4 regions of the Staphylococcus sp. 11262D007BW genome follow, and region 4 is predicted to be linked to each of the others. Evidence: riboswitches for the same ligand, from Rfam matches in the RefSeq annotation. Region 4 holds a riboswitch; each other region holds the start of a gene.
What was found. A riboswitch is a leader RNA that binds a small molecule or an ion and turns the genes downstream of it on or off. The one in region 4 is predicted to bind S-adenosylmethionine.
Positions count from the first base shown of each region.

Region 1: it holds a riboswitch for S-adenosylmethionine, as region 4 does, so the genes downstream of both, ACEE93_RS07180 (M20 family metallopeptidase) here and metK (methionine adenosyltransferase) in region 4, are expected to answer to the same signal.
Region 2: it holds a riboswitch for S-adenosylmethionine, as region 4 does, so the genes downstream of both, ACEE93_RS08080 (Na+/H+ antiporter NhaC family protein) here and metK (methionine adenosyltransferase) in region 4, are expected to answer to the same signal.
Region 3: it holds a riboswitch for S-adenosylmethionine, as region 4 does, so the genes downstream of both, ACEE93_RS01800 (methionine ABC transporter ATP-binding protein) here and metK (methionine adenosyltransferase) in region 4, are expected to answer to the same signal.

Region 1 is NZ_JBPWPJ010000001.1:1,439,218-1,447,278, reverse strand. Features, by position in the region: gene ACEE93_RS07195 (pyrimidine-nucleoside phosphorylase) at 1-881, shown strand, start outside; gene ACEE93_RS07190 (DoxX family protein) at 895-1,248, shown strand; gene ACEE93_RS07185 (S-ribosylhomocysteine lyase) at 1,322-1,792, opposite strand; SAM riboswitch class I at 1,961-2,067, shown strand; gene ACEE93_RS07180 (M20 family metallopeptidase) at 2,166-3,350, shown strand; gene ldmS (L-aspartate--L-methionine ligase LdmS) at 3,353-4,531, shown strand; gene ACEE93_RS07170 (DUF2750 domain-containing protein) at 4,631-5,290, shown strand; gene ltrA (group II intron reverse transcriptase/maturase) at 5,886-7,172, shown strand; gene coaW (type II pantothenate kinase) at 7,777-8,061, opposite strand, start outside.
Region 2 is NZ_JBPWPJ010000001.1:1,598,753-1,606,813, forward strand. Features, by position in the region: gene ACEE93_RS08055 (VOC family protein) at 1-565, opposite strand, end outside; gene ACEE93_RS08060 (hypothetical protein) at 647-919, opposite strand; gene ACEE93_RS08065 (bile acid:sodium symporter family protein) at 1,249-2,193, opposite strand; gene ACEE93_RS08070 (hypothetical protein) at 2,985-3,515, shown strand; gene ACEE93_RS08075 (SRPBCC family protein) at 3,575-4,066, opposite strand; gene ACEE93_RS08080 (Na+/H+ antiporter NhaC family protein) at 4,185-5,513, opposite strand; SAM riboswitch class I at 5,621-5,733, opposite strand; gene ACEE93_RS08085 (amidohydrolase) at 5,789-6,916, opposite strand; gene hutI (imidazolonepropionase) at 7,074-8,061, opposite strand, start outside.
Region 3 is NZ_JBPWPJ010000001.1:345,521-353,581, reverse strand. Features, by position in the region: gene ACEE93_RS01815 (MetQ/NlpA family ABC transporter substrate-binding protein) at 1-179, opposite strand, end outside; gene ACEE93_RS01810 (MetQ/NlpA family ABC transporter substrate-binding protein) at 300-1,154, opposite strand; gene ACEE93_RS01805 (methionine ABC transporter permease) at 1,180-1,875, opposite strand; gene ACEE93_RS01800 (methionine ABC transporter ATP-binding protein) at 1,868-2,896, opposite strand; SAM riboswitch class I at 3,025-3,131, opposite strand; gene ACEE93_RS01795 (thioredoxin family protein) at 3,169-3,486, opposite strand; gene ACEE93_RS01790 (toprim domain-containing protein) at 3,452-3,847, opposite strand; gene gcvH (glycine cleavage system protein GcvH) at 3,941-4,321, opposite strand; gene ACEE93_RS01780 (arsenate reductase family protein) at 4,388-4,744, opposite strand; gene ACEE93_RS01775 (thioredoxin family protein) at 4,917-5,237, shown strand; gene ACEE93_RS01770 (nitroreductase family protein) at 5,290-5,838, opposite strand; gene aroD (type I 3-dehydroquinate dehydratase) at 5,871-6,614, opposite strand; gene ACEE93_RS01760 (D-2-hydroxyacid dehydrogenase) at 6,631-7,635, opposite strand; gene ACEE93_RS01755 (organic hydroperoxide resistance protein) at 7,770-8,061, shown strand, end outside.
Region 4 is NZ_JBPWPJ010000001.1:1,203,876-1,211,936, forward strand. Features, by position in the region: gene ACEE93_RS05830 (aldo/keto reductase) at 1-457, opposite strand, end outside; gene ACEE93_RS05835 (NERD domain-containing protein) at 649-1,563, opposite strand; gene metK (methionine adenosyltransferase) at 1,661-2,851, opposite strand; SAM riboswitch class I at 2,960-3,067, opposite strand; gene pckA (phosphoenolpyruvate carboxykinase (ATP)) at 3,339-4,919, shown strand; gene ACEE93_RS05850 (alpha/beta hydrolase family protein) at 4,969-5,748, opposite strand; gene ytkD (RNA deprotection pyrophosphohydrolase) at 5,732-6,199, opposite strand; gene yidD (membrane protein insertion efficiency factor YidD) at 6,264-6,503, shown strand; gene menC (o-succinylbenzoate synthase) at 6,559-7,557, opposite strand; gene menE (o-succinylbenzoate--CoA ligase) at 7,554-8,061, opposite strand, start outside.

The sequences.
Region 1 (8,061 bases), 240 kb from region 4:
AAAATGTGAACGAACACCAAATCGCAGTTATCGGACAAACAGGTAATTTAACACCTGCGGATAAAAAGATTTATGCCTTGAGAGATGTGACAGGGACTGTGAATTCAATCCCACTCATTGCTTCTTCAATTATGAGTAAAAAAATTGCAGCGGGTGCGGACGCCATTGTGCTAGATGTTAAAACAGGCAATGGTGCATTTATGAAAACCGTAGAGGAAGCGGAAGCCTTGGCGCATGCAATGGTTCAAATTGGTAACCAAGTGGGTCGTCAGACAATGGCAATTATTTCGGATATGAGTCAACCTTTAGGCTATGCTATTGGGAATGCACTTGAATTAAAAGAAGCAATAGATACATTAAAAGGTGAAGGACCAGAAGATTTAACAGAACTTGTACTTACATTAGGAGCTCAGATGGTCGTTTTGGCTCAAAAGGCAGAGACATTAGATGAGGCACGTCAAAAATTACAGGAAGTGATCGATAATGGTAAAGCGCTTGAAAAGTTTAAAACATTTTTAGACATTCAAGGCGGCGATGCTTCTGTAGTTGATGATCCTACACGTTTACCTCAAGCACAATATCAAATTGAGTTACCAGCAAAAAAATCAGGTGTCGTGTCAGAGATTGTTGCTAATGAGATTGGCATTGCTTCTATGATGTTGGGCGCAGGTCGTCAAACGAAAGAAGATCAAATTGATTTAGCGGTCGGCCTTAAATTGCATAAAAAAGTGGGAGACACTGTGTCTGAAGGAGAAAGTTTGTTAACGATTTATGCTAATCGCGAAAATGTTGAAGATGTAAAGCAAAAATTGTACGATAATATTGCGATTCAAGATACGACAACATCTCCAGATTTAATTTATAAAGTCATTACAGAATAAAAAGGATGGTAAAATGAAGCGTTTATTAAGAATTGTAATGGGTCTTGCCTTTGGTATGATTGGTATTTTACATTTCACAAGAGAACGACAATTTCGTCGTATCGTCCCGCACTATTTGCCGCTTCGTAAAACAGCGGTACTTGTCACAGGGGTATTTGAAATGATGATTGGGTTAGTTTTAGTGTTTAAACGCCCTTCATATATGTTTAAACATGGGATAATCGCCTTTTTATGGGCAGTTTTACCAGCAAACATTTATATGGCGCGTAAACAGCTCCCATTAGGTGACAAACATTTACCGAAATCAGTGCTATACGCTAGAATACCAATGCAATTTGTCTTAATGGCAATCATTCGTAAATTATAAAAATAGCCCTTGAGTTCACACTAGGTTATGGAACTCAAGGGTTATTTTATTGAATATTTATCATGGTGTAGAGTTATTTGCCATTACCATAAATATCATGCCATTGATCGCGATGATCTAAAAAACTTTGAGCAATCTCTTTTGCACCTTCTAAAGAATGTGATGCTGCCCAGCCACATTGTACTTCGTTGCATGCTGGTACTTCTGATGCATTAAGTACATCGTTTAATGTTTTTTCTACAATATCTAGCACATCATCGTAGTTATCATGGTTAATGAATGATACGTAGAATCCAGTTTGACAACCCATTGGACTTAAATCTACTACTTTGTCAGTATGGTTGCGAATGTTTTCAGCCATTAAGTGTTCTAAAGAATGAAGTCCCGGCATTTCCATATGTTCTTTGTTAGGTTGTTTAAAGCGAATATCATATTTATAAATTTCATCGCCATTTAATCCTTCCATTTTACCTGCAAGGCGGATAAATGGTGCAACAACTTTTGTATGATCTAAGTTAAAACTTTCAACGTTCATTTTAGGCATTCAAATCAACCTCCTATATCTTTTAATTTCATTTTAACATATTTTAGTCTAGATAAAACATCTTAAAGATGAGTATTTAACTCTGATTTATTAATAGATATATGAAAATTTAGAATATTGAATGACAAATCGTGTTAAATCGGTTAAACTGTTTAATAACTTAATAAAAATTTATCAAGAGTGGTGGAGGGACTTGGCCCTACGAAACCCCGCAACCTCATCGACATACGATAAAGGTGCTAAATCCAACAGCGTTGAATGCTGAAAGATAAATAACGACAAGATGTTATCAACCTTATCTCATCACACTTGATATAACAGGTGATTGAGTTTACGGTTTGGTAACTTTTTTTATTTGGAAGGGGAGAAGAGAATGGTTACAACACAACAACATATTTTAGACTATATTGATAATCATCGACTCACATATATTGATATGAGTCATCAAATACATGAACGACCTGAAGTCGGCAATGAAGAATTATTTGCATCACGATTATTAATCGACCACTTAAAAAGTCATCAATTTGAAGTTACAAAAGATATTGCCGGGCATGCAACAGGATTTATTGCAGAATATGAATCCTCTAAAGAAGGTCCGACAATTAGCTATTTAGCGGAATACGATGCGTTACCTGGGTTAGGGCATGCGTGTGGTCATAATATTATTGGGACAGCTAGTGTGTTGGCAGCTATAGCATTAAAACAAGTGATTGATGAGATTGGAGGTCGAGTGGTCGTCTTTGGTTGCCCTGCTGAAGAAGGTGGAGAAAATGGCAGCGCCAAAGCGTCTTATGTTAAAGAGGGGCTATTTGATGAGGTGGATGTGGCATTAATGGTGCATCCAGGCAACGAAACGTATCCTACCATTCCTACATTAGCTGTAGATGTATTAGACATTAAATTTTTTGGAAAAAGTGCACATGCGTCGGAAAATGCTTATGAAGCGCGAAATGCACTAGATGCTATGCTAAGTTTTTTTAATGGCATCAGCCAACTAAGACAACATATCCGTCAAACAGATCGTGTACATGGTGTGATTTTAAACGGTGGAGAAGCGGCGAATATTATTCCAGATTTTACACACGCTCGTTTTTATACGAGAGCAATGTCTCGTAAAGAGTTAGATGTACTTACTGAACGTGTCCATCAAATTGCCAAAGGTGCAGCAATTCAAACAGGATGTCGTTATGAATTTGATCCTATTCAAAATGGGGTGAACGAATTTGTTCGTAATACACAACTTGATTTATTGTTCGAAAAGCATGCGACCACTTTAGGCGAAGAAGTTAGTCATGATGACTTCGGATATGGGTCTACTGATACAGGCAATGTCAGTCATGTCGTACCCACGATTCATCCACATATTAAAATTGGGCCAAGAAGCTTAGTAGGACATACCCATCGTTTTCGAGAAGCAGCACAGAGTCCAATGGGAGATAAAGCGTTGATAAAAGGTGCTAAAATTATTGCAACAATGGGGGCAGAATTAATTCAAGACGAGGCATTATTGACATCTATTCAAGCGCACCATCAAAAGTTAAAGGAGAAATTATAATGATGATGACATCTCCGAAAATGACGATGGGTGAACTGTATGATTCAAATGTAGTGTATACGTCGCGTCCTTCTTATGTGTCTAACCCTTGGCTTGAACCGGATGAACATCAATCTAACTTTTTAACTGGACGGGAGTTATTGATTTCAGATCTTCCAGTGATTGTGCATGAGGCAAGTATTACGTCAAAGTTAGAGACATTATTTAAGTTAGTCGATCAAACTGTGCCGCAAAATTTATACACCTTTAATAATCAAGAAAGTTATGAAACATTATTAAAGACTTTAGTGAATGATGAAGATCAACGCATCTATTTTCAATATGTGCATGGGGAAGATATTGTAGCTGATAATAAATACGCTATTAATAAAGATCTTTTTGTTCAATTGAATAATAAATCGAATATTTCTAAATGGACAAATGGTAAGTATTTACCAAAGCGTCAAATTGTCAGTGTAGATGCATTTGAAAGTGAAATCGCACATTGGTCTTTACCTGTTGTGATTAAACCAGGTGATGAATTGCCTACAGCAGGGGGATATGGCGTCATGATATGTTATACAGAGGAAGATTTAGCAAAAGCGAAAGCACGTATCTATCACGCTAAAGAAGCCACACAGACACTCATTATTGAAGATTGTATTGAAGCGGTAGACAATTATTGTGTCCAGTTTGCACGTCATCCTGAAGAAGGGATCGTATATATAGGTTCAGCCAAACAGTTGACGAACGCGTATGGATTTTATAATGGCAATATTAATGCCCAAGATGTACCGGAAAAAGTCATTCAAGCCGGGAGAGAACTCATGCAAAACGCAGTAGATGAGGGATTTATCGGTATTGCAGGATTTGACTTATTAGTAGATGATAAAGGGGACGTTTATGCAATAGATCTAAATTATCGCCAGAATGGGTCGACAAGTATGTTGTTATTAGAACCTGTGTTAAATGGTAACTATCATAAATTTTATAGTTATTTTGCAAATGGTGATAATGAACGATTCTTCAACGCCATTAAGGAATTTGTTCAAAAAGGGGTGTTGTATCCACTCTCTTATTATGATGGTGATTGGTATGAGGATGAACAAGTGCAATCTAGATTCGGTGGTATTTGGCACGTCAATAGTGAAACAGAATTGAATAAATATGAACATGACTTTTTAGAAAAAGCTGGTCTTTAGAAATTTAAATAGAGTGTCATAATGATTCTCCATTCATTGACGAAAGATGAAAACTAGTTTATATTCAAAATTAAGTTGATATGGTAAAGGAGCTTAATTATGTCATATAAAAATGAACGCTTTTATGAAGACATTTTGACAAATGAACAATTTTATTTTGCAGTAAAAGACAAAAAGATTATTAAACATGACCATAACGGGAAAGATTTAGTTTGTTTTTGGACACGAACATCTTTAGCAGAAGCTTATTTAAAAAATCTAGAGATTGAATATGACAAAATTAAAAAAATGGACATTGATCGATTTGCAACATATGAATTAGATGAGATGTTTGACGAAACTGATGAAGCGTTAGTGAATGTGACGGAAAATGCGGAAGGGCATGAAATTAATATTTTTGATGCTTTCAATGAGATTATGTCTGATTTAGATCGTATTCGAATTCGAGAATTTGTTCAAGACATCGCTAACACTGATACCGTTTATGGTTTAACACAAAAAGGATATAAACAGTTTATGATGGTATCTGATGAGTATGATCATTTTTTTGTGCCTGTTTGGAGTTTAAGCAAACGAGCTGAAAAAGTAGCTAATGAAGACTTCGAATCTTTCGAGCTCATCGATGTAGAAGGTGAAGTTTTTTCAGATTGGCTAGATGAACTAAGAGATGATAATCGATACGTGGCTATCGATATTAAACCAGGTGTCATTGGCACAATTGTTTCCGCACAAAAATTAGCAAATGAATTAACAATATAATCAGTAGAGGAAAAGGGCTAGGATAAGAACCTGGTCAAACATAAAAGTAGAGGAGAATCATTAAATGATTTTTCTCTACTTTTTATAGTGCGCCCGGCATGGGTAACATCTTGACGGTGAAAGTCCGTTACAGGCTTGGTAGTAGGAACTGTTAGCGAAGGACAAGGGTGTCCACTGCGAAGTGGAATCTGAAGGAAGTCGGACGCAAACACTCGCACTGACGAACAGAAACATCATACTAAGGCTATGTAGAATGGATGAATCTGCTATACAAGATAAAGTCCTATACTACCCGAGTTCTATATAGTAAATGATGTGGTGACATGAGTGGAAAGAGGTTACACCTTACCCGGGGAGGTCTCATAAGCGATTCGTAGAATCGTAGTAACAACGAATTATGAGAAATCAGCAGAAGTCATAGTAGGTATAAACATATCGAAGGACTGAACAATATTAAATACAAAGTAAAGAATGGAGGTTATAGATTTACGGTGTGCAGAAAACGGTTTATACCGGCAACTTATAGAAAGATAAGTAGTGGAACGAAAAAAGGATATATAAGTGTGTACAGTAAATCTTAGGTGAAATGAAAGAAATGTATCGTGAGTCTCCATCTTTGATGGAACTTGTTGTAAGACCAAACAACATTGAAAAAGCAATTAAGAAAGTGAGAAAGAACAAAGGTGCACCTGGAATTGATGGTATGAGTGTTAGTGACTTGAATAGGCACTTCTCGCAGTACTTTCCTCAAATTCGAAAGAAACTGCTTGATGGTACATACAAACCACAAGCAGTAAGGAAAGTTGAAATCCCAAAATCAAATGGGAAAAAACGAGTGTTGGGTATTCCTGTCGCAAGAGATAGAGTTATCCAACAAGCCATTAAACAAGTCATTGAACCTAAAATTGACCGTACATTTTCAAATCACAGTCATGGTTTCAGACCAAATCGTAGTACAGGTACTGCATTGAAGCAATGTGCATTATACTATGAAGAAGGTTATTCAGTCGCAGTCGACTGCGACTTAAAACAATGTTTTGATATGTTAAATCATGACAAGTTAATGTATCTATTTGAGCGTCATATCCAGGATAAAACTATTTCTAAGTTCATTCGTAGAAGTCTACAAGTTGGTGCCATTGACCTCAATGGTAACTACAAGAATAAAGAAATCGGTGCACCGCAAGGTGGCGTTATATCGCCGCTATTATGTAACATCTATCTGCATGAATTAGATAAAGAACTGGAAAAACGTGGACATCGTTTTATTCGCTACGCTGATGACTTCGTCATCTTTGTGCGTTCAAAACGAGCAGGCCAACGTGTTATGGAGAGTGTGACAAAATTCATCGAAAAGGATCTTAAACTTATTGTAAATAAGGAAAAGAGCAAGGTAGGTGCAGTCACACGTTTAAAGTTCTTGAGTTGTCTAATGACCAAAGTAAATGGCATTTATCGTTTCAGACCGACTATGGAAGCAAAAAGAAGTTTAAAACGCTCCTTAAGACGCCTAACGAAACGAAATAGACCAGGTACCTTCAGACAGATTATAACAGAAATCAATCAAGTGACTCGAGGGTGGATAAATTATTTTGGTAGAGGGTTTATTAAAGGCTTTTTAACAAAAGTACAATCATGGCTAAACCGTCGTATTAGACAACTGATTCTTAAAAGATGGAAGAAAACGAAAACAAAATACAAAATGTTACGTAAATATGGACTTGACCATGATAGCGCAATGAGAGTTTCACAATCACGTAAGAAGTATTGGCGACTCTCAAGTGTAAAAGAAGTCCATCGTGCGCTTACAACAAAACAACTCTACGAGTGGGGACTAATACCTTTAGTCCACCTCGCAGAGCTGGCTTACGCAAGATATTGAACCGCCGTGTACGGAACCGTACGCACGGTGGTGTGAGAGGACGAATAACCAAATAATGGTTATTCTCCTACTCGATTAAATTCATGTTATATCAAACATAAAGCGTTCTTTCGAAATGTTTTTAAGAGTATTTTTGAAATCCCCAATTCCTCATTTATATTAAATAGCCTTTATTATTTACGCTTATATTTGCATGAGCAATTACATTTTATAAAATATTGTAAACAAATAGAATGTTTTATTTTCAATTTAATGGTATATTTAAGTAAATTATAGCGTGAGGTGTAGATTAATGTATATTATGGGGTTAATTCTGGTAGGTATCATATTAGCAGGAATAGGTTTTGGAATAATGAAAAAGTTTTATGATAAACAATAAAAAGTTTATTAGAGTTTTAGAAATAAGATGGTTAATGAAAGAGAAGGTGTAGTTACACTATATTATGTTTATCGCCTTAATAAATAAGCGTCTCACATAGATTGCAAAATCGTTTATGTGAGACGCTCATTTTTATTTTAGAAAGGTTCGCCTGCTCGCTGGCACTCGCATGCATAACGTGCACTAATCTCACTATGTTCGAAGTGCACGTAATTGTCCGCACTTTTATAAATATAATGTGCCGAGTGCGCCTGCGTAGGCTCCGTTGTGTAAATAATGTGGTTTGAAACCTCTTAAAATAGTATAGTTGGTCACGACTTCTTGAAGTAGTGGATTTTGATTGAAAGAAGAACCAATGTATACCACATCTTCTACATTATGTTCACGGGCTACATGAATGGCGACAGTGGTTAAACTCTCACCAACAACGCCGATAAGTGATGCTAGTTTATCGGCATCAGTAAATGTTTTGTCTAAATTAAGCAATACATGTCCGAAGTTAGCTGCTGT
Region 2 (8,061 bases), 390 kb from region 4:
TTTCGTCATCTTTATATTTTAATTTAAAGCCCAGTTCTTCTGTTAAATAAGTCGTTGTTTTTGCAGGATCTTGAACGTGTATTTCAATAGGCCCCATGCCTAAGATTTGATACGCCTCAGGTATGTCACTTTGCGTAGGGTTTTCCCAAGTTTCTGGTATAGTAGCATCTTGATTAGCTATCAGCACAAAAGATAAAGATTCTGGATCATCAAAATAAAGTGCGGGTTGACCTAAATAATAACCTTTTTCTATATTTTGCGCTTTATCTTGCAATCTTTTTTCAAAGTAATCTAACGCATTTTCATCTCGAACCAATAAACCGATCCGTGCTATCATATTTGTGCCTTTACGCATCATACCAGCGTTAGGAATTTCAAAAAATGTAAGTAATGTGCCTACTGAGCTTCGATTATCGCCATAAAACAAGTGAACCATTTGATCGTCATCTTGATTGACTGTTTCTTTTGCCAGCTTCAAACCAAGTACATCCATGTAAAAAGCTTTGTTTTCATCTACATCTTTTGTATACATTGAAATATGATGATGTCCTGTAATATGCGTCATATAAATGCTCTCCTTTAAACGTATTTTTATAGTTTTAAGTATAATTTTTATACCGTTAATGTTCAATCTTTTTGCTTAACATTAAACACATAGATAATATACCCCTAAAATAAGTGCAATTAGACCAATATTAATAGGAAAAATAATACTTTGAATTAAATGACGTTTTAACATAGAAAGCTGTAGACGTTGTAGGCTCGTTTCAATTAAAAAATTAAATAAAGTGACACAAAGAATTAACGTAATAATAAAGCTGAAATGAAAATGATAAGCTGTGTTGAAACCTACAGATAAAATCAGTAAAGTTACCCCTAAAACGACTGTCATAAAGTATTGATTTAAAACTTTCGCCATGTTAACTCCCCTTTTTAACCGTACGCTTAAATTTAAAATGGTTATTTTAAACTTTATTTTCGCACAACCTAACCCAACTGTAAATTAACACGTTAAAAAGAGGTTGGTACAAAAGCGTTCAGGGTTTGAGCAGAAGCGAACGAAATAAAGAACGACTTCGTTGAGTTAGTCGTTCTTACAAATGTGTCAAAGCACATTTGATCATTTATAATCCGTCAAATTTTGGCGAATCGTGAACTTTCTGCCGAAAATCCTGCTTTTGGGAGACCGTTAATCGGTTTCCCAATGCATTAATGCTTTAAATACCAGCCCCTTGCGCTATTAAAAAATTATGCTGTTTCTTTACGAGCTTTACGAAATAGGTTTGATGTCCAAACTTTAGCGAGTAACGGACCACTAATACAATGAATAAAACTAAAGACTGCCCCCGGAACTGCTGCTAGCGGATTAAAATGAACTGTGGCTAGAGACGCTGCTAAGCCAGAATTTTGCATACCCACTTCAATGGAAATTGCTTTTTTATCAAACGTATTTAACTTAAAGACATGCGATAAAATATAACCGATGAAATAACCTAACAGATTATGTAAAATCACAACTAGAAAAATTAATGCGCCTGTTTGAAATAACATTTCCTTACTACCAGCAATCACTGCTCCTAAAATAATAGAAATCGCAACGACTGATACAATAGGTAAAATATCCTCACTCTTTTCAGCAGCTTTTTTAAAAATCTTTTGAATCACAAGTCCGATGATAATCGGTACAATGACTACCTTAATAACAGATGAGAACAAACTTAAAAATGAGACACTCATCCATTGATTTGCGAATAAGTACATTAATGATGGCGTCAGAATCGGTGACAACATTGTTGAGACAGAGGTAACCGTAACCGACAATGCGACATTCGCTTTTGCTAAATAAGATACTACATTACTTGACGTACCACCTGGACAACATCCTACGAGCATCACTCCTATCGCAATCTCTGGAGGAAGTTGAAACCCTTTAGCAATACCAAACGCTAATAAAGGCATAATCGTATATTGTAAAACTACGCCGATCACTACCGGCTTAGGTTGCTTTAGTATTAACTTAAAATCCTCTAACCGAATTGTTAAGCCCATTCCCAACATAACGACCCCTAGTAAATACGGAATAAATGGTCCGAAACTTACAAATGTACTCGGCACTAAAAATGCAAAAACACTAACGACTAACATCCATAACACAAATGTTTTCGATGCAAATTGACTGACTTTAACAAGCATTTGAAACACTCCCATTTTCTTAATAATCTGAATATTAACATAATTAGTTAGTCGTAGCAATATCCTTTTTAAAGAATAATAGAAAATAGTCGTTTTAAACGATTTTGTAATCGTTCAAAACGAAAAGTTCGCATGCATAACGGGCACTAACTCTCTGCGTTCGAAGTTAATCGAGGTTCGCCTGCTCATCTTCATTCGCATGCATAACGTGCACTAACTCTCTGCGTTCGAAGTTAATTGAGGTTCGCCTGCTCGCTATTCGCTCGCATGCATAACGGGCACTAACTCTCTGCGTTCGAAGTTAATTGAGGTTCGCCTGCTCGCTATTCGCTCGCATGCATAACGGGCACTAACTCTCTGCGTTCGAAGTTAATTGAGGTTCGCCTGCTCGCTATTCGCTCGCATGCATAACGTGCACTAACTCTCTGCGTTCGAAGTGCACGTAATTGTCCACACTTTGTTTATAATCCGGCTACGTGCTGCAAAACTCTCAACAAAATGAGACGCTTCACTAAAACCAAAGAACGGTTTGAGTTCAGCGCTCGATTTTGCTCGAGTTCTGACCGCAGCACTCCGCACTTTGTTTAATCCGGTTCCCAATTGCAGGGTTCTCGATAATACTACGTGACGCGCAAAAATTAAAAAACAATTTTCGCTTGTCCCTAGGTATTACATCGAACCCTGAACGCAATTGTCCACACTTTATTGGTATTTCGATCTTAAGACCTACTGCTTTTTTTAGTACTTAGTGATAAGATATATATAACAAAAATTTAAGATGAGGAATTATAATGATTATTGATAAATTAGAATCCTATACGTTACATATTGACCAAGCTGCTCATTTTTTTACACGCCGAAAAATACTTAAATTACTTGCTCAACTTAAATCACAATTTCATTTCAATGCTGAATTTATTAAAGTTCAAACATATTATTTATTACGCGTTGATTTGCCTAAAAAAGCACTACCTTACTTAATTAGTTTTTTAAGCTTTCATAATTTCATTTTTAATCAAATCATATTAACGAAACATGAGCGCAAAATGTTATCTTCTTCAAAATTCAATAGCTTTGAGAAGCATTTTGACATTTTGATTGATGGCTTAAGTGATCTATTTATTAAAGATAAAGTGATTGATGTCTTAAATAGCTTTAAAGATAGAGAGATTCAATATAGCTTTTCAAATCATGTTTTAAAAGTCACTACAGAACCTAAGACTTTCGGTTTATTGATTCAAAAACTTGCAACTAGCCATATTGATATTTATCACGCTAGTCTGCCATTAAGAGGGTTCCAAAATAATGTTTTATCATGTTAAAAAAGGTGTTTCATTGTAGCATGCATGTTCTGCATTCTATCATTGAAACACCTTATTTTTTAAACCTCTTCTTCGCTCGATTCAAGTTGATGTTGTAATCGATCAAACATCAATTCAAATCCATGAGCGGTATGGTCATGATATTCTTTTTTCTTTTGTTTATACTCTAGGTTAGTTAAACGTCGCTCTTTACGTATAACGCCTCTATAAGTAAAGTTCATTTCAGTAATGCCAGGACTTCTTTCTTCAAAGTGTACTTCAATTTGATCCACTTCGTCACTTAATTCCGGCATTTGAATGGTTTTAATAATTTCAAAATCTGGTATTAATGAAGCATAAGTTCCAGTAATAACAATTTCTTTATGATTTCTTTGATCAACAATTTTGTAGTGGCCACCTTCGCTCATGTCACTATGCGCTGTTTGATTTGTTCTAGGCGTAGTCATAAACCACGTTTTTAAATAAGCCGGCTCTAGCCATGCATTATATACTTGAGAAGGAGCTGCCTTCATTAATCGAACAATATTAATTTCTACCCATTCGTTATCCATAGGTTGCAATGTATTCACCTCAGTTCTTTACAAAAGTTGTTATAACTATTGTATCGCAAAATCTAGTCATTTGGCAGTACAAGCGTATTATTTATTGGCGCACATTCACATAGATCCTTTATGATTTAACGTTATCGGTCTTTTGATTTGAGCGTTTTAACTTAGGAAGGTTAAAAAATATTGCGACCAAACCACATATTGCAAGGATAATTGGATATATTGAATAAGGTAACAGCATAACTGGCGAAAGGCCTGCAACACCCGCAGCCGCAATTAATTGAGGACTATACGGAATAAACCCTTGAAATGCACTACCATAAATATCTAAAATACTTGCCGACTTTCTCGGATCAATATCGTACTCTTCTGCTATATCTTTCGCAAGAGGGCCAGTCATTAATATTGAAATGGTATTATTTGCAGTCGAAATATCTGCTACACTGACTAATCCCGCAATACCAAGTTCCGCACCACGACGAGTTTGAATACGATTTTTAACAAAATTCAGCAGCCATGTTACGCCACCGTAATATTCAACTAAACCAATCATACCGCCAATTAACAAAGCAATGATGGCAATATCTTCCATACCAATAATACCTTCTGAAGCCGCTTTTAAAAATTCGGCTAAATTAAAATCATGCTTCAATAAGCCAATTAAACCGGATAAGAAAATACCGCCCAGCAATACTAAGATAACATTAATACCAATAATCGCTAAAATTAAAACGAGTAAATACGGAATGACTTTAATAATATCAAAGTCATAACTTTTAGCTGTGTCCATATGGTTATTAAATGTTAAAAACCATAAAATCACCATTGTCACAATCGCACCTGGGATGACAATTCGAAAATTCACTTTAAACTTGTCGCTCATTTTTGTTTGTTGTGTTCTAACCGCAGCAATGGTTGTATCTGAAATCATTGATAAATTATCGCCAAACATCGCACCACCTACTACTGTGGCCATTGTTAATGCAGATGGGATGTCAGTTGCTTGGCTAATACCAAAGCCTACTGGTGCAATCGCTGCTACAGTACCAACAGAAGTCCCCATAGAGATCGAAATAAACATACAAATTAAAAAGATACCCACAATTAAAAAGTTTTGAGGGATAAATGATAATCCTAAATTTACGATAGATGTGACGCCACCCATCGCTTCAGCTGTTTGAGAAAAGGCACCTGCTAAAATAAAAATTAACATCATCAATACGATATTAGGGTGCCCTGCACTTTTAGCAAATACTTCCACTTTATCTGTAAATTTTGTTTTTGGTTTAAGTAATAAAGCCACAATAACGCCAATAATTGCTGCTACGTTTAACGGCATAAACGTAAAATCTTGTGTAATAATCCCTGCTCCTAAAAAAATACCTATAAATACGATTAAGGGAATTAACCCCCATGCATGACCTTTTTCTTTCTCGCTCTGAACTGACATGAAATGACTCCTTATAAAAAAATTGAGATCAATTACTTCTTAGATTAATGCGTTACCATTCCATTCTAAAAAGTTAAGACCTCAATTCGCATCTCGGTTTATATCACTTCTTATCTTCAGTAACCATCCTTTAAAATAATGATTACTTCTGGAATTGGCACACGCTTATCATGTTGCCGAAGTATCAACGGGCCAGTCCCTCCACTTCTCTTGATATGAAGTATTTGATTATACTATTCAAACATTACACTAAAACATGCAATGCGTCAAACACTTTAAGCATCTTCTAATAAACGATTTACGAATGTTACAAAGTAATCTGGCACTTTATCTAATATCGCTTCATCGGGATTAAATTTTGGATGATGTAAAGCATAGTCACTTTCTGAACCAATCATCGCAAAGTGAATAGGTGCTACGCTCTGATACCCTGAAAAATCTTCACCAATAGCTAGCGCACGTGGTAGTACTTCAGCATTATAACCCACTGATTTCGCGACATCTATTGCCATTTCTTGCAAATCTGCGTCATTTTCGACTGATTGTGTAATGCGTTGATAATTCAATTGAACGTCTACATTATATTGTTGGGCTATCCCATTACAAATACGTTCCATACGTGCTTCGATTTTATCTCTTACACCGGCCTCAAATGACCGAACTGTCCCTTCTAAAACAGCTGATTGCGGTATAACATTCCATGTATGACCGCTTTCAATACGACCAATGGTAACTACCGCTTCTTCATATGGTGCAATATTACGGCTCACAATGGTTTGTAATCCTGAAACCAATTGTGCTACGACCACTTGTGGATCGTTGCCATCCTGTGGCATTGCAGCATGTGCCCCTACACCTTCAATATTAATTGTAAAACGGTCTACATTGGAGGTCATATGGCCTGATTTTGCGCGCCATTCACCCACTTTTAAATCCGGATCATTATGAAAACCAATAATCGCTTTAGCCCCGTCTAATAAACCTGTTTCTGCTAATTTAACGGCACCATAACCGATTTCTTCCGCTGGTTGAAAAATAAAACGCACGCGTCCGTTCAATCGTTCTTCCTGTGCTTTTAAGCGTATTGCGGTACCAAGAATTGACGCCATATGTATATCATGTCCACAAGCATGCATGTCACCCTCATTGTGTGATTTAAATGATAAATCCGTTGCCTCTTGTATCGGTAAAGCATCAATATCTGTACGAACGGCGACCATGTTCTCCCCTTGACCAATCTCTGCGATAAATCCAGTTTCTAAAGGTGCATCTAAAATATTAATATCATAATCATTTAAAATACCTTTTAGCTTAGTCGTCGTATGATATTCATTCATGGAAGTTTCAGGTGTTTGATGAAATTCACGACGCCAATTTTTAAGTTGCTCAGTTAAATCTGCCATTATCATCCACTCCCCTTTTGTCATACTATTCAAATTATTTTAATATACCTTTAGTGTAGGATGTCTTTACTTGTTTGACAAGCTACGCATAAAAAAAGATTGAGGCATCAAGCATGAGCACTTGTGCCTCAACCTATTATTATAGTTCTTCTAAGACTTATGAAAGTGATAAGTCGCGATTAACAATCACTTTACCATCTTTAATTACTTTTTCAGCATGATTAATACCATAGTGGTAAGGAATATATTCATGGTTTGGTGCATGCCATACAACAATGTTCGCTTTGTCACCTTCATTAATTGTACCTGCATCGACATCAATTGCTTTCGCTGCATTAACAGTGACCGCGTTCCAAATCTCATTTGGTGATAATTTTAATTTAAGTGCTGCAATCGCCATTACCATTTGTAAATTGTTTGTTACACAGCTACCTGGGTTGAAGTCTGTTGCCAATGCAATGGCACCATTGTTGTCTAACATGCCTCTTGCATCTGCATAAGATTCTTTACCTAGATAGAATGTTGTTCCTGGTAATAGTACAGCTACTGTATTAGATGAATCTAATTTCTTTTTGTCTTCGTCACTAGATGCCACTAAGTGATCTGCAGAAATCGCATTTTCATCAATTGCTAAACCTAAGCCACCTAAAGGATCGATTTCATCAGCGTGAATTTTAAGTTGGAATCCTTGTTCTTTAGCAGCTTCCATATAGCATTTCGATTCTTCTATTGAAAATACACCTGTTTCACAGAAGATATCCGCAAAGTCTGCATATTCTTTTACTTCTGGTAATAAATCAATCATATCTTGTAAAAATTGTTCGTTTGATTCTGCTTCTTTAGGTACAGCGTGTGGCCCTAGGAAAGTATGACGCATATCTAAATTATATTTGTCTTGTAATCGACGTGACACACGTAATTGTTTAAGTTCATTTTCTTTATTTAAGCCGTAACCACTCTTACTTTCAACTGCAAGGACACCATGATGAATCATTGTTAGTAAATCATGTTCAGCTTTTTCAAATAACTCATCTTCACTTGCTTTACGAGTGGATTCTACTGTTGATAAAATGCCTCCGCCTTGTTCAAGAATTTCTAAATAAGATACCCCTTGGCGTTTTAAGCTCATTTCGTGTTCACGTGAA
Region 3 (8,061 bases), 860 kb from region 4:
CCTTTGTCCTTTAAAAGTTCGCCTGCCTTTTTAGCGACTTCTCCATGTGGTGTGGGTGTAGCAGCTACTACTATTTTTTTATCTTCTGAACTATCTGCTGATTCATTTTGATTGCAAGCTGATAACACAACTAACAAAGCAATTAATGTCGTTCCAAATAGCAACACTTTTCTTTTCATACTATGTCCCCCTTGATATGTAAAAAGACGAGCTACGATGTAAAAGTCTAACTAGCGTTTAATCAGATTGTTCTAGTGCGCTATATCTCTTACATCGTATGCCCATCTTTCAGTTAATTATTATTCTGCTGGTACTACTGCACCTTTGTATTTGTCTTCAATAAAGTTTTTAATATCATCAGATTGAAGTGCTTTTACTAATGCTTTAATTTTTTCATCATCTTTATGACCTTCTTGAACGGCAATTAAATTAGCGTATGGATTATCTTTAGCATCCTCTACTGCAATAGAATCTTTTTGTGGATTTAAGCCTTGTTCAATTGCAAAGTTTGAGTTTAAGATAACCGCATCTCCTTCTTTATTTTGATATGTTTTTGGTAAGAATTCAGCTGCTTGATCATCGTTAAATTTAATGTTCTTTTTATTCTCTTTAATGTCGTCAAATGTTGCATCTTTAATATCAACACCATCTTTAATTGTAACGAGACCTTCATCTACGAAAAACTTTAAGAAACGACCTTGCTCAGCTGGATTGTTTGAAACAAAGACTTCTGCATTGTCTGGTAAGTCTTTTAAGCTATCATATTTTTGAGAGTAAACAGCCATTGGTTCCAAATGTACATCGCCTGCTGATTCAATTTTGTAGCCTTTATCTTTCTTTTCAGTTTCAAGATATGGTGTGTGTTGGAAGAAGTTAGCATCTAATTCTCCCGCATCTAATAATTTGTTAGGTGTAGTATAATCATTAATTGTTTTAATTTCTAAATCATATCCTTCTTTTTCTAAAATCGGCTTAGCTTCTTCTAAAATTTCAGCATGTGGCGCTGGTGAAGCACCGACAACGATTTTTTTATCCTCACCATTACCGCCGTTTGCATCACTTGTATCTCCTTTTTCACCTTTAGAATCATTGCCACAAGCTGCAAGGACAATCCCTAATGTTAAAATAACTACTAACGATAAAACTCTTTTCATATTGATCTTCCCCCTTTATAATCAGTTATCTTTTATCAATTTTATTTGTAATCCAATCCCCTAAGAATTGAATGATAAAAACAATAATTAAAATCAAAATGGTAGAAATTAAAATGACGTCATTTTGGTTACGTGTAAATCCTGTGAGATATGCTAAGTTTCCAAGACCACCTGCACCGATAACCCCTGCAATGGCAGTAGAACCAACAAGTGCAATCGCAGTTACTGTAATACCAGAAACTAGCGCTGGTGAAGATTCCGGAATTAATACCTTTAATACAATCACCCAAGTATTAGCGCCCATGGAACGCGCAGCTTCAATGACACCTTTATCAATTTCTTTTAATGCAATCTCTACTAAACGACCATAGAATGGTGATGCTCCTATAATTAACGCGGGTAAGGCACCCGTTGGACCACTAATCGTACCTAAAATTAAACTTGTAAAAGGAATTAATAGTAAAATCAAAATAATGAACGGAATGGCACGAAATAGGTTTACAAAAAATGAAACGATGCCGTAGAAAATACGTCCTATTTTAGATTTACTTTTTGAAGTTAAAAACAAGATAATCCCTAAAATCAAACCTAATACAAATGAAAATAAGGTCGATACTACCGTCATATAGAGCGTTTCATATGTAGCGGTCCATACTTCCTCCCATTGGACATTAGGCATTGTAATCATTTCTTGGATAATCTCACTAAAGCTCTTACCCATGACGGACCACCTCCACAGCAATATTTTTCGTACTTAAATCTTCTTCCAATGCCTTAAATTGATCTTGTGAGATGGCTGTAATATGTACAAGTAAAAAACCAACTGCGCCAGTTTTTGTGTTTTTGATATTTCCTTCAAGAATATTTGCAGCAATTTGATGTGTGCGCGTAATGTACGAAATGACAGGTTCTGTCGTATGTTCCCCTGAGAAAATGAACTTGACTAACATATCATCCTTTTCTAGCGGGATAGTACTAGTGATGTCGTCTTCATCATTTGAAGGTTCTAAATCTTCTCGAACAAAACGTTTAGTAACCTTGTGTTTAGGGTTTTGAAAGACTTCAGAGACCTCTCCTTGTTCAATCACTCGCCCTTGTTCCATCACTGCTACCTCATCGCAAATACGTCGAATGACATTCATCTCATGGGTAATGACAACGATGGTTAAGTTCTTTTCTTTTTTGAGCTCCACTAGCAAATCTAAAATTTCATCTGTCGTTTGTGGATCTAAGGCACTCGTCGCTTCGTCACATAACAAGACTTCTGGGTCATTTGCTAACGCTCTAGCAATACCAACTCTTTGCTTTTGTCCTCCAGATAACTCAGATGGGTAAGCATTCTCCCTTCCCTCTAATCCTACTCTTTCAATTAAATGAAGTGCCTTAGTTTTAGCTTCACGCTTAGGTACACCTGCCACTTCAAGAGGAAACTTAATGTTATCTAATACGGTACGAGACCAAAGTAAGTTGAAATGCTGAAAAATCATACTTACTTTTTGGCGTTTTTTCCTTAATGCCGCTTTGGTTAATTGACCAATATGATCACCACCAATAATAACGTCACCAGATGTTGGTGCTTCCAGATAATTCAATAAACGCACTAACGTACTTTTTCCAGCTCCCGAAAATCCGATTATTCCGAAAATTGTTCCAGTATCGATGTTTAAATCAACTTGATCGACAGCTGTTACTTTTTTAGACTTCGAAGTATATTGCTTAACTAAATTTTTAAGCTCAATCATAACACTATATCCCCCTAACAAACTTACTCCCGAAATAAAATGAGTTCATCTTAACGACGATTGACGATTTAAATCAAAAAATGCTTTCTCTTTTGAATAAAAGAGAAAGCATTGTATCAACGTCGCTTCTCTCATCTTCAAAAGTCCAAAAAAACTTTATGTGAATTGGCACCATTTCACGTTTGACGGTTGCCGGGCTTCTTAGGGCACATCCCTCCACCACTCTTGATAAGAGTTTTCTGAATATTTAATTGTCTATTATATTATCATCATCACGTTGATTCGTCAATCGCCTTTTTTAAATTTTCTAATAAAAAGGGGACAGACTGAAACGCGTAAATGCGTTTAACTTCTTGATCATAATTCATAATCAGTAAAATAGGCACTGATTGAATCTCATAATCTTGACTAAAGTCCGGATGAAAATTTAAATCTATTTTCACTAAAGGCAAATTTACAATGTCATTCGCAATGTCTAACATACGCTCAGACATTTTACACGTCCCGCACATCGGTGTATAACCAAATATAAGATGTACAGGTTCATCTTTATTTTTAGATATATTGTTCAATTGCTCTGAAACATTCATGATATCCATACTTTCCTTTGACATAAAAATCGTTTTTCACGTTAAATCCAAAACGTCCTAACACATTTGAGAGGTAATCACGAGGACAACGCGCCACTTCAGTGTAAGTAGAATCCACAAATATATCAATACGTTCGCTCAAATATTTTGAAAACCACTTACGAATGTGGCGTCCTTCTGTATCAGCATCTACGAGTATATAGACTTGCTTATCATATAATGACTCTAGCATATTGTCCATTTTCTCGATGCTCATTGTGCCATGTGTACATATAATATCAACCGGTTCGTTTAACACTTCTTTTACCCTTTTTTTATCAGATTTACCTTCTACAACAATTACTTTATTTATGATCGCCATAGTCTTCACCTTCTAAATAGTCTGAGAGTAAAATTGATACCAAAAAACTCCCGGATAAACAAGTTACCAAGGAGTCTCAATAAAAAATAAGTATTATTCACCAATCATGTCTTCGTAAGCTGAAGCATCCATTAATGCGTCTAACTCACTTTCATCACTAAGTTCAATTTTAACCATCCATGCTTTTTCATATGGTGATTCATTGACTGCTTCCGGTTCATCTTCTAAATCTTCATTTACTTCCACAACTTTACCTGTAAGTGGAGAATATAATTCAGATACAGTTTTTACAGATTCAACGCTACCGAAAGTTTCACCTTCTGAAACTTCGTCGTCTACTTCTGGAAGTTCAACGAAAACGATATCTCCTAATTCGCTTTGTGCGAAGTCTGTAATACCGATTAAAGCAACATTTCCGTCAACTTTAACCCATTCATGTTCTTTTGAATACTTAAATTCATTTGGCACTGCCACGTGAATCCCCTCCTATTTTTAATTACATATTAATGATGACATATCGCTTGAATTCTATCAACTATTTTAACGAACCCAAGTATCTTTATAAACGTCCTCTTTAAACCCTACAGTCACTTTATCACCAGAAATGGCTAATGGACGTTTCACTAACATACCGTCAGATGCCAATAATTCTAGTTTTTCATCGTCAGACATATCTTTTAACTTATCTTTTAAATTTAATTCGCGATATTTAGCACCATGTGTATTGAATAATTTTTTAATTTCAATACCAGAATCTTCTACAATCTTCGCAAATTCTTCTTTAGTAGGTGTGTGTTGCACAATGTCGATAGGTTCATAACTCACACCGTACTCTGATAAAAATTGAGCCGCTTTTTTACATGTTGTGCATTGTCGGTATTGATAAAATTTAATCATAAGCTACCTCCTAAATTTAATTAATATAAATATAGCAAAGTTTTCAATAATTAGATACTTTTTTAATATATACCCACTTTATCGATTTTATAGCATGCTCATTTCGAAGGATGACTTCATAGGTGGATTTCGTTATAATATGGTTACGACATTTACTTGGAGGTTTATGATTATGAAAAATATTAATGATATGAATCAATTTAATGAGGTTATTCAAAGTCAATCACCTGTTATTATCAAATTTGAGGCAGGTTGGTGCCCTGATTGCCGTGCAATGGACATGTGGATTGACCCTATCGTTGAAAAATACAACCAATATGAGTGGTATGTTGTAAATCGCGACGAACTTGAAGAAGCTGCTACAACGTATGATGTAATGGGTATTCCAAGTCTTTTAATTTTCCAAGATGGTCAAAAATTACATCACCTACACTCAGCTAATGCAAAATCTCCTGAACAAGTAGAAGAATTCTTAGCTAATAGCTTAGGCTAAGCAATAAAGCCGCTAATATGGATTTTCCATATTAACGGCTTTTCTTTTTGATTTATACAAAATCTGTAATTAATCCTCTATTTTTACGCTTAATTTTTCTTGTTTGATCATAATCCTCTAAGTCCGTTAAATAAATGAAACCTACTAAACGTTCATCAGGTAGGACACCGAAAACATTTCTAACTTTAGGATTAAAAATATATTGAGGTGTTTTCCAACAAGAACCTATACCGCGGTCGTGTAACAATAGTAAGAGATTTTGGGCAAATGCGCCTACAGCTAAATAATTTTCGTTTTCTTCTCGCTGTCTTGCATCGCATTTCATAATAATTGCTAAAAATCCCCCTAAATTGGTCACTGCATCATAGTGACTTTGTTGTTTTTCTTTATCTCTAGGGAATGCATACTTCGAAATATCTCTACTCATTTCACCTAACTTATGTTTAGGTACGTATACCACACGCCATGGCTCTCTCATACCATGATTTGGCGCATCGGCAGCAATTTCTATCGCATCTTTAACCGCGGATTCATCAATGTGCATATCTCTTTTAAACTTTTTAATACTCCTTCTCGTCTGAATAGCTTCTTGAAGTTGCATCTTTATCTACCCCTTTTTAATGATAACCATTATCAATTATAGTTAACGATCGTTGTATTTTCAACTAAACTGTATACTGGCAATAATTGAGATAATTGACGTACATTTAGTTGACCGGGTGCCACTTCTTTTGCTAGGGCGCCATATGTTAATGCTCCTCCAAACACTTCCTGAGCAGTACGAGAGATAACACCTAGTTGCGTCATAGAAATACCTGTAATCCATTGAGATAATGCATCACTCGCCTCAGACACAGCTTCTAATAATGTCAGCACATCTTTCTTACGTTGGGGTGTTACAGCTACTTTAAGATGATGTGCGCCGAGCTTGGACATGTTAAAATACGTCTTCTTAAGTACGTCCAGTGTAGGGGTTTGATTAAAATCATGATATGACGCAATAACCTCTTTATTTTGATCTTTAATGTATTGAACTAAATCGGCTCGTGTCTCATTATATGCCTCCCACTCAATATCTATCATATCAACTTGTGTTAACTGAGCCAGTTGTTGATTTAATTGTATGTATGCCTCATTTGATAATTCACCAAAACCACCCTGGCTCGCTGTACGGTAAGTTAATAAAATCTCGTTCTGAGCAGTAGACTTAATATTATTTAATAAAGTTTCTATATTACTAACCTCTATATTAGAAAGTTGATCTAAGCGCAACTCCAAAATATCAAAATAAGATGCATTTTGCGTGATTAAATCAAGTTCTTCATCTGTTATAGTATCTTGGTTCAACATTAAACTCGCAACAATTTGTGTTTTCACTTAATTTCACCAATCCTTACTTCATCACGTTGTTTTTGATCGTATCTCCTTTAATATAAGATAATACATCATCCAATGGAATATCCACTAGATTTTGAACCGCTTCATCTGTAAAAAATGCGACATGAGGTGATACAAGTACATCTTGTCGTTCAATCAAATGATTCAACATCTCATCTTCTACATTCGTATACGTATAGTCTTTTTTAAAATACGGTCCTTCATTTTCATACGTATCTAACGCCACAGTTCTTACAATTCCTGCGTCAAGCGCCTCTATTAATGCAGTCGTTTCCACTACAACACCACGTGCTGTATTAATAAAAATCAGCCCTTTTTGAGCATTACGAAAAACATCACTATTGATAACATATTGATTGTCTTTAGAGCCTGGAATATGTACCGTCAACACATCAATATCTTGAACGAGCGCTTCAACACTATCCACATAATTCACTATTTCCTGTAAATCTGAATCAGGTTGTAAGTCATAACCATAAACTTGCGTTCCAAATCCATGTAAAATTTTAGCCACTCTACTACCAATCCGTCCCGTACCTAATACGCCAACTTTTAATGAAGCTAGCGTTCGACCTTGAATCGCCATATCCCAAGTAAAATTATTTTCAGCGACATTTCGATCAATTTGATGCGTGTGACGCACTAACTCTAAAATGCGTGTCACTGCAAACTCTGCAATAGATTGAGGAGAATAACTCGGTACATTGGAAATGGTGATACCATATTGTTGTGCTGCCTCTAAATCAAACATATCGAAGCCCGCTGAACGTTGTGCGATATGCTGAATACCATGATCAGATAATACCTGTAAATAATCATTATTAAAAGACGTGGTTTGAGAGGTAGATATCCCATCAATTTGAGCCAAAGTATTAAAGTGGCGCTCACCAAATGGTTCTTCCGTTAACTCAACCTTTACTTCATGTTGATGTCTATCTATCCATTGTTGCAGTGCTTTCTTCTCATCTTCCCTAACATCAAATACTTTAATTGTTTTCATTCCATCACCTCGTTATTTTCTGTTAATTCTGAATAAAACAACTATAGCCTATTTATGCCTTTTTGAAAAGATTGGATGATTTAAATATTTTATTTCGGGTATACATCGAACGTAAGCAAAAGGAGGAATTGATAATGGCTACAAATTATGAAACAACTGCTACAAATACTGGTGGACGTAAAGGACATGTTCAAACAGATGACAACACATTAGATTTACAAATTTTACCTCCAGATAAAGCGGATGGTGTAGCAACAAATCCAGAACAGTTATTCGCAGCTGGTTATGCTTCTTGCTTTAATGGTGCATTTGATTTAATCCTTAAACAAAATGGATTTAGAAATGCTGAACCGATTGTCGACTTAACAGTACGTTTAGTAGACGATCCTGATCACAAAAGTCCTAAATTAGAAGTAGATATTCACG
Region 4 (8,061 bases):
ATAATTTATCTAAATGTTCTACATTAAAATTACTTACACCAATATTGCTTACTTTACCTGATTGATATAAGTCTTCCATACCTTTCCATGTATCAATCATTACGTCTTCATCTAAACCTGGCCAGTGCACTAAATAAAGATCTAAATAATCTAATCCTAGACGTTTTAAGGAAGCATTATACGCATCTTCTACATTTTCACGACCATAGTCAGTTAACCATAATTTAGAAGTCACGAAAATATCGTCACGTGATAAATTCATTTCTTCAATGGCCTCTCTAATACCTTCTCCAACTTTTTCTTCATTTTGATAGATTTTTGCAGTATCAATACTACGATAGCCACTTTTGATAGCATGTTTGACTGCATTTTTAACATTATCATCGTTGGCAACGCGAAATGTGCCAAGCCCTATCTTAGGGATTGGATTGCCATTATAAAATGAGTAACGCATCATTTTCACTCCTTGTAACATGATAGTTATATTTTAAAACAGAGTTGACTGTTAATAAACTAATTAAACTAGCTTACTCAAGCATATGTTAATAAGGTCTGAGATATAAAGATCCCTCACCTAGTCGACTGTTCATAGTGGCCCAACTTAAAAAACCTACTATTTCAATTCACTGAAATAGTAGGTTCATATTGTTAATTGAACGATTCAATTTTTTCCATTATATCTTGTAACGCATCAACATCATACTGAATACGGCCATGGAAAACGAATTTATTAAAGTATTCGTTTAATTGCTCTGGTCCTACAAGTATTTTAGTAGAGGTATGATTTGCATAATTTGAAATTGTGACATCACCCTCATGCTTCGGATTAAAATAAAGTATAGAGACAGGTGTATATTTTAACTGAAGCTCTCTTTGTAACTTAGCAGCTACATCTTCTACTTGTGATAAACGGTCAGTATAATCCTTTATTGCTAAACCATTATCTTGATGTGAGTCATCTTCATCTAAAACAATCGTTTGTGGTGATGTTGAATCAATATTCAATGTGTTAAATACATGTTCCATCATTGGGTTTTCAGCAAATTGTTGTTGGCTGATGCCTTGATAGACATGTCCTTTTAATGCTTCTGAGTCAATGATATATAAACCCGTACGCGTTAATACAAGATGACTAATTCTTGTAATGTCTTCAAATTCATTAGACGGTAAAAATATATTCGCCATAATGTGCATATCTTCAGGTCGAATACGTTTTTCTGCTACTAAACGCTCTCGAATCCCTAATAAACGCATGTCCGTTACATATTCACTACGATTTTTTGAAAATAATTTTAACGCATCAATTTCACGGTCTTTGGAAGATACCATTGATTCAAATTCTTGCTTATGTTTTGTATCGGCTTTTTTCTTTTCGATACGGATTTTTTCTATTTCTTCATCGCGCTCGTGCTTTAATTTTTCTTGTTTTGTTTCAAATTGTTGTGCATATTTCGATTGCGCTTTCTTTTTACTATTCAATGTAACAATGAATAACAGTAAAAATATCACTGCAAGAACAATAGCTGCAATTAAGCCAATTTCCATTGGACCAAATTGTGTCATTTTTAAATTACCTTCCTTTTATCTCGTTAATCTATACTTAAACCATTATATTAGATAAATATTAAATTAGCCATAGATAATCTAAAAATACACCGTTTTATTTTAAAGTTTCTTTTAGTACTTCTACTTTATCTGTATTTTCCCATGGTAATTGAATATCATTTCTTCCGAAGTGTCCATATGCTGCAGTTTGACGATAAATTGGACGTTGTAAATCCAACATTTTAATAATGCCCGCAGGACGTAAATCAAAGTTTTGACGTACAGCTTCAATTAATGCTTCTTCACTCACTGAACTTGTACCAAATGTATCGATTGAAATAGATACTGGTTGTGCTACACCAATCGCATAGGCTAACTGCACTTCACACTTATCTGCAATGCCAGCAGCTACAATATTTTTAGCAACATAACGTGCAGCATAAGCTCCAGAGCGGTCTACTTTTGTAGGATCCTTACCTGAGAATGCACCGCCGCCGTGACGCGCATAACCACCGTACGTATCAACAATAATTTTTCGACCTGTTAAACCGGCGTCACCTTGTGGGCCACCAATAACAAAACGTCCAGTAGGGTTAATGAAGAATTTAGTCTCTTCATCTAATAATTTTGAATCAATGACTGGATAAATGACATGTTTTTTAATATCATTTTGAATCTTTTCTAATTCAATTTCTTCATGATGTTGTGATGATACGACAATCGTGTCAATGCGTTGAGGTTGATGTTGCTCATCATACTCAATTGTAACTTGTACTTTGCCATCAGGACGTAAATACTCTAAAGTGCCATCTTTACGCACTTCTGATAAGCGTTTAGCTAATTTGTGAGATAAATCTATAGGTAAAGGCATAAATGTATCTGTTTCATTTGTAGCATAACCAAACATTAATCCTTGGTCTCCAGCACCAGTGTTAAGTTGTTCTTCACTTGTTTCATCACGATATTCTAGTGCGCGATCAACACCTTGTGCAATATCTGGAGATTGTTCATCGATTGCAGTTAATACAGACATCGTTTTGAAATCATATCCATATTTAGCGCGTGTATATCCAATTTCTTTAACAGTCTCTCGTACGACTTTTGGGATATCCACATATGTAGATGTAGAAATTTCTCCAGAGATTAACGCCATTCCTGTTGTAACTGTTGTTTCGCAAGCAACACGTGCATTGGGATCACCATTTAAAATGGCATCTAAAATGGCATCAGAAATTTGGTCTGCAATCTTATCTGGATGGCCTTCAGTAACTGATTCTGATGTAAATAAACGTTTATTATTTGACATAACATACTCCTTTAAAATGTATTACGAGCATTCTCTATATCTGAGCTAAATAAAAAAGAGCCTTTCAACACTACCAAAGATAGAGTGAAGGCTCAAAACGTCCATTCGCTCTTATCGTTCAGACTATGTGTCTGCAAACGGTTTGGCACCTTTCTTTGTTCAAAGAGGTTGCTGGGTTTCATAGGGTCCATGTCCCTCCACCACTCAGGATAAGAGAATCCACTTTGTTTATATTACAATACCTCAATTAAATATGTCAATTTTCTTACACGAAAACCTATTAAGGCTGTCAAGCTTGTCATTTTAATTATAAATCAACCTATCTCAAATACTTATAATTTGTACATTTATACATATTCATTCAATGTACACGTTATTTCTAGTTAAAATGTCATTTAACTGTATAGATTAATTCTCTAATGTGTTATACTCTTTTAGTGTAAAGGCTTACATTATCGACGCCGAAAAATTACTGGAGGGATATTTCATGTCATTTGATACAAAACAAATGGACGCACTTATTGACAAGCCTACTTCACATTTTCAACTTACAACAACTGAACTCTACAACAAAATTTTAAAACGCGATGAAGCAGAATTAACTGAGCTTGGCGCAATTAATGCCAAAACTGGTGAATACACTGGTCGTTCCCCTAAAGACAAATTTATCGTAGACAACCCACAAGTAAAAGACGATATCGACTGGGGTTCAATTAACCAACCTATTTCAGAAGATAAGTTTTTAAATCTTTATCATCAAGTACTTGATTATCTTGATCAAAAAGATGAAGTGTTTGTATTTAACGGTTATGCAGGCAGCGACAAAGATTCTCAACTTAAACTTACTGTCATTAATGAGTTTGCATGGCATAATTTATTTGCACAAAATATGTTTATCAGACCAAGCTCAAAAGAAGAAGCTTCAAAAATTCGCTCTGATTTTACTATCGTTTCAGCGCCTACTTTTAAAGCAGACCCTGAAAAAGATGGTACGCGTTCTGAAACATTTGTCATTATCTCTTTCAAACATAAAATCGTATTAATTGGTGGTACGGAATATGCAGGAGAAATGAAAAAATCAATCTTCTCTGTCATGAATTACTTATTACCACAACAAGATATTATGAGTATGCATTGCTCTGCGAATGTTGGTGAAAAAGGTGACGTAGCACTATTTTTCGGACTTTCTGGAACAGGAAAAACAACTCTTTCAGCTGATCCAGATCGTAAGTTAATCGGAGACGATGAACACGGTTGGAACGCTAATGGTGTCTTCAATATTGAAGGTGGCTGTTATGCAAAAGCAATCAACTTATCTGCTACAAAAGAACCACAAATCTATAACGCCATTCGTTATGGTACTGTTTTAGAAAATTTAGTAGTCGATGAACATGGTTATATCGATTTTGATGATAACCGTTACACTGAAAACACACGTGCAGCTTATCCGATTCATCATATCGATAATATCGTTTTACCATCAAAAGCATCTCATCCGAACACAATTATTTTCTTAACAGCTGATGCATTTGGTGTTTTACCACCTATTTCAAAATTAACGAAAGATCAAGCGATGTATCATTTCTTAAGTGGTTTCACTTCAAAACTAGCAGGTACTGAACGTGGTATCACTGAACCACAACCTTCATTCTCAACATGTTTTGGTGCCCCATTCTTACCTTTAAATGCGAATGTCTACGCTGATTTATTAGGTGAGTTAATTGATAAACATGAAGTAGACGTTTATCTTGTAAACACAGGATGGACTGGCGGTAAATATGGAGAAGGTAATCGTATCCAGTTAAAATACACACGTAAAATGGTTAATGATGCTATTAGTGGTAAACTTAAAGACGTTCCATTTGAACAAGATGACGTATTTGGTTTAAATATCCCTACATCTGTTGAAGATGTACCAACTACTATTTTAAACCCTAAAAATGCATGGACAGATAAAGAAGCATATGATGCACAAGCTAATGATTTAATTTCTCGCTTTAAAGAGAACTTCAAAAAATTTGGTGAAGCCTCTAGCGATTTAGAAAAAAATGGCGGTTTTAAAGGTTAATCATTATCTACTAAAAAATCGAGGGCAGTGGTCCCTCGATTTTTTAATATTATGCTTTCTCACTCGACTGCTCAATACGATCCATCCAATGATAAATATAGTCTAACACCTTAGCCATCGCATCAGGTCGTGGCACATGTCCTTCGTGTTGTTGATATAACGTTTCAAAATAAACATCTTGTTCTCTTAAATGTTGCTCCAAAGCATAGGATTGATGAATCCCCACTTGAATATCTTGATGTCCATGTATAATTAAAATCGGTGGTGATGAGGCATCGATTTGCTTCATTGCATCTCTTTGACGATAGGCTTCTATCTGTTTTTTAGGATGTCCTACCATTCGACGTAACATGCCCCTTAAATCAACACGTTCTTCGTACATCAAATGTAAGTCTGTAACACCACCCCAAATGATATAACTATCTGCTTGTACCTTTTGATAAGTCAATAACCCTTGGATTCCTCCACGTGAAAACCCTATTAAATGTAAATAGGCTTGTGGATACTGATCTTTTAAATAACGTACAGCTTCAGTCACGTCTTTTAAATCGTTCCCTGCAAAGTCATCACGCCCCTCACTACCATTACTTCCTCGATAGTATGGCGCAAAGACAAGGGTATGCGCATCTTTAAATTGTAATAACCGCGCTAATCTTACTCTTCCAACATGACCTTTTCCACCGCGTAAATAAATCACAATACGACGTACTTTTTTGGTTGGTATAACGCATAAGCCTTTTACTTTTAATTGATCTACTTGATAAGTCCATTCTTCAACGACATGATGTTGTAACTCAGCTGGCATTCGTTTTTTATCGATAAAAGCCAAGCTCCATCATCCTTTCAACACATTGTAATATGGCTCGATCCTTTAACAACTCACTTTTTTCTTTTTCAGGTATATCCTCAACCGTATGATATAAAATCGGTCCATTCGTTTCCAAATAATCCTCTTTGCATTCAATGCGGTCAACAAACACAACATACACATCTTTATTAAAGTGATTATGAGTCCCATTGACACTATATTGTGCTATGTAATAAGCGTCTTGAATAGAGGCCCCCGTCTCTTCATATAACTCCCTTTCAAGACCTTGCTCACTTTTTTCACCCGCTTCACATTTACCACCTGGAAACTCAATACCTCTTCGCTTATGTTTAGTAAAAAGGAGCTGATTACGATAGATTGGCAGTGCTAATACATGACTTCCTGTTTTTTCATCTCCATCTGATCGATATGTTAATTCTACTTGTTGTTGATATTTATCTCGATACCTCAAAACATCATCTCCTTTCTATTCGTGTTAAAATAGGATAAAACTAAGCTATAAAGGAAGTTTTAATTTGAAACGCGTATTCATTCTAATGATTAGATTTTATCAAAAAGTCATCTCTCCATTAACGCCACCTTCATGCCGATTCTACCCAACATGTTCAAACTACACATTAGAAGCTATCCAAGTGCATGGTGTACTTAAAGGCGGTTGGTTAGGATTAAAACGCATTTTAAAATGTCATCCATTTCATGAAGGTGGCTTTGACCCTGTGCCTTTAAAAAAAGAACACAAACATAAATCACAATAATCTTTCTATTCATTAAGAGGCTGAGACGTGGTCATTTACGTCTCCCCTCTGATACTTAGACCGAAAAAAGGTATGTTAATTGCTGTTTATCCACGTACGGTTTATCAAATGTCAACCGGCCATTTTGAAGTTTCCCCACATGATTCACGATATCATCTTTAAAATAGTAACCATGAGGTGTGACATCTCCAGCATAATCTCCAAACTGACTTAAATAAGCGGTAAAATAGCGACTTAATCCAAGCTCATACATCCCACCAATAACTACTTTTATACCTTCATTTTGGAGCTTACGTATTATCTCAACCACTCGATCAATACCCCCTATACGAAATGGCTTAATTACCACCACACTAATAGGATAATCATCAATAAGTGCTTCTATACGAGATAAGTTTGTTGCTTTTTCATCAATGGCTATCGGCGGCATCATTTGATTTTGGTCGATATCTTCAAAATTTAAAAACGGTTCCTCAATAAATGCTAATTGACTCTGTTGAAGTTGTCTTAGTTCGTCGTAATGCGCTGTAGTTAAGGTTTGATTTGCATCGGTTGAAATTGGTATGTCTGGATACATTGAACTCAACCATTTAACTTGGTCTAATATATCAGTATTCCATTTAATTTTAATACGACCAGTTTGTTCGAGATTAATAATGCGCTGAGATAAATCCCCATTCATCGTTGTCGTCATTTGAACCTGAAATGTAGATAAGTCATGAAATGCTTGATATAACGCCATCATCGCCGTTGCACGTGCAGCAGGTTTGCTATCTAGAGATTGCAAAATATCTTGAGCTGCTTTAAAAGATTCAATAGCACGTCCCTTCACACGTTGGAACCACAATTGAAGTGTGTGCATGACTGAATCAATCGTTTCGAAATGATACCAATCCGTTTCAAAAGCATTGCATTCTCCAAACCATTCATTTCCTTCGTCATCTGTAATACCAATGATTAAAGTTGGACGTTGAGCCATTTCAATACGTGGTGTTTTAATGACGTGATGAAAGACAGCATCAAAACGATAAAAATGAAGCTGCTTTAATATCATGTCCATTCACCCGCTATGAATTGACGCTTTAATTTACCTGTACTTGTATACGGTAAAGATTCAATTTGTTGAATAGCAATAGGTAATTTATATTTGGCCAAACGTTCAGATAAAAACTGCAATAAATTAGTGCACGCGTCATCAGCGACAATATATAAAAACGGACGTTGCCCCCAAGTCTCATCTTTTACACCTACACACATCGCATCATTAACAAGAGGATGTGTTTTAGCTACATTTTCAATTTCATTAGGGTATATATTTTCTCCCCCACTAATAATTAAATCTTTACGTCTATCATAAATAGTGACATAACCCTCTTCGTTGATACTTGCAATATCTCCTGTATAGAAATACCCTTCATCATCAAATACTTGATCATCAATATTAGCGGGGAATAAATAACCATTCATCACATTGGCTCCTTTAACACACAATTCGCCATGCCCTTCATCATTAACATTGACAATTTTAATCGCCTGATTATCACTTGCTTTGCCCACA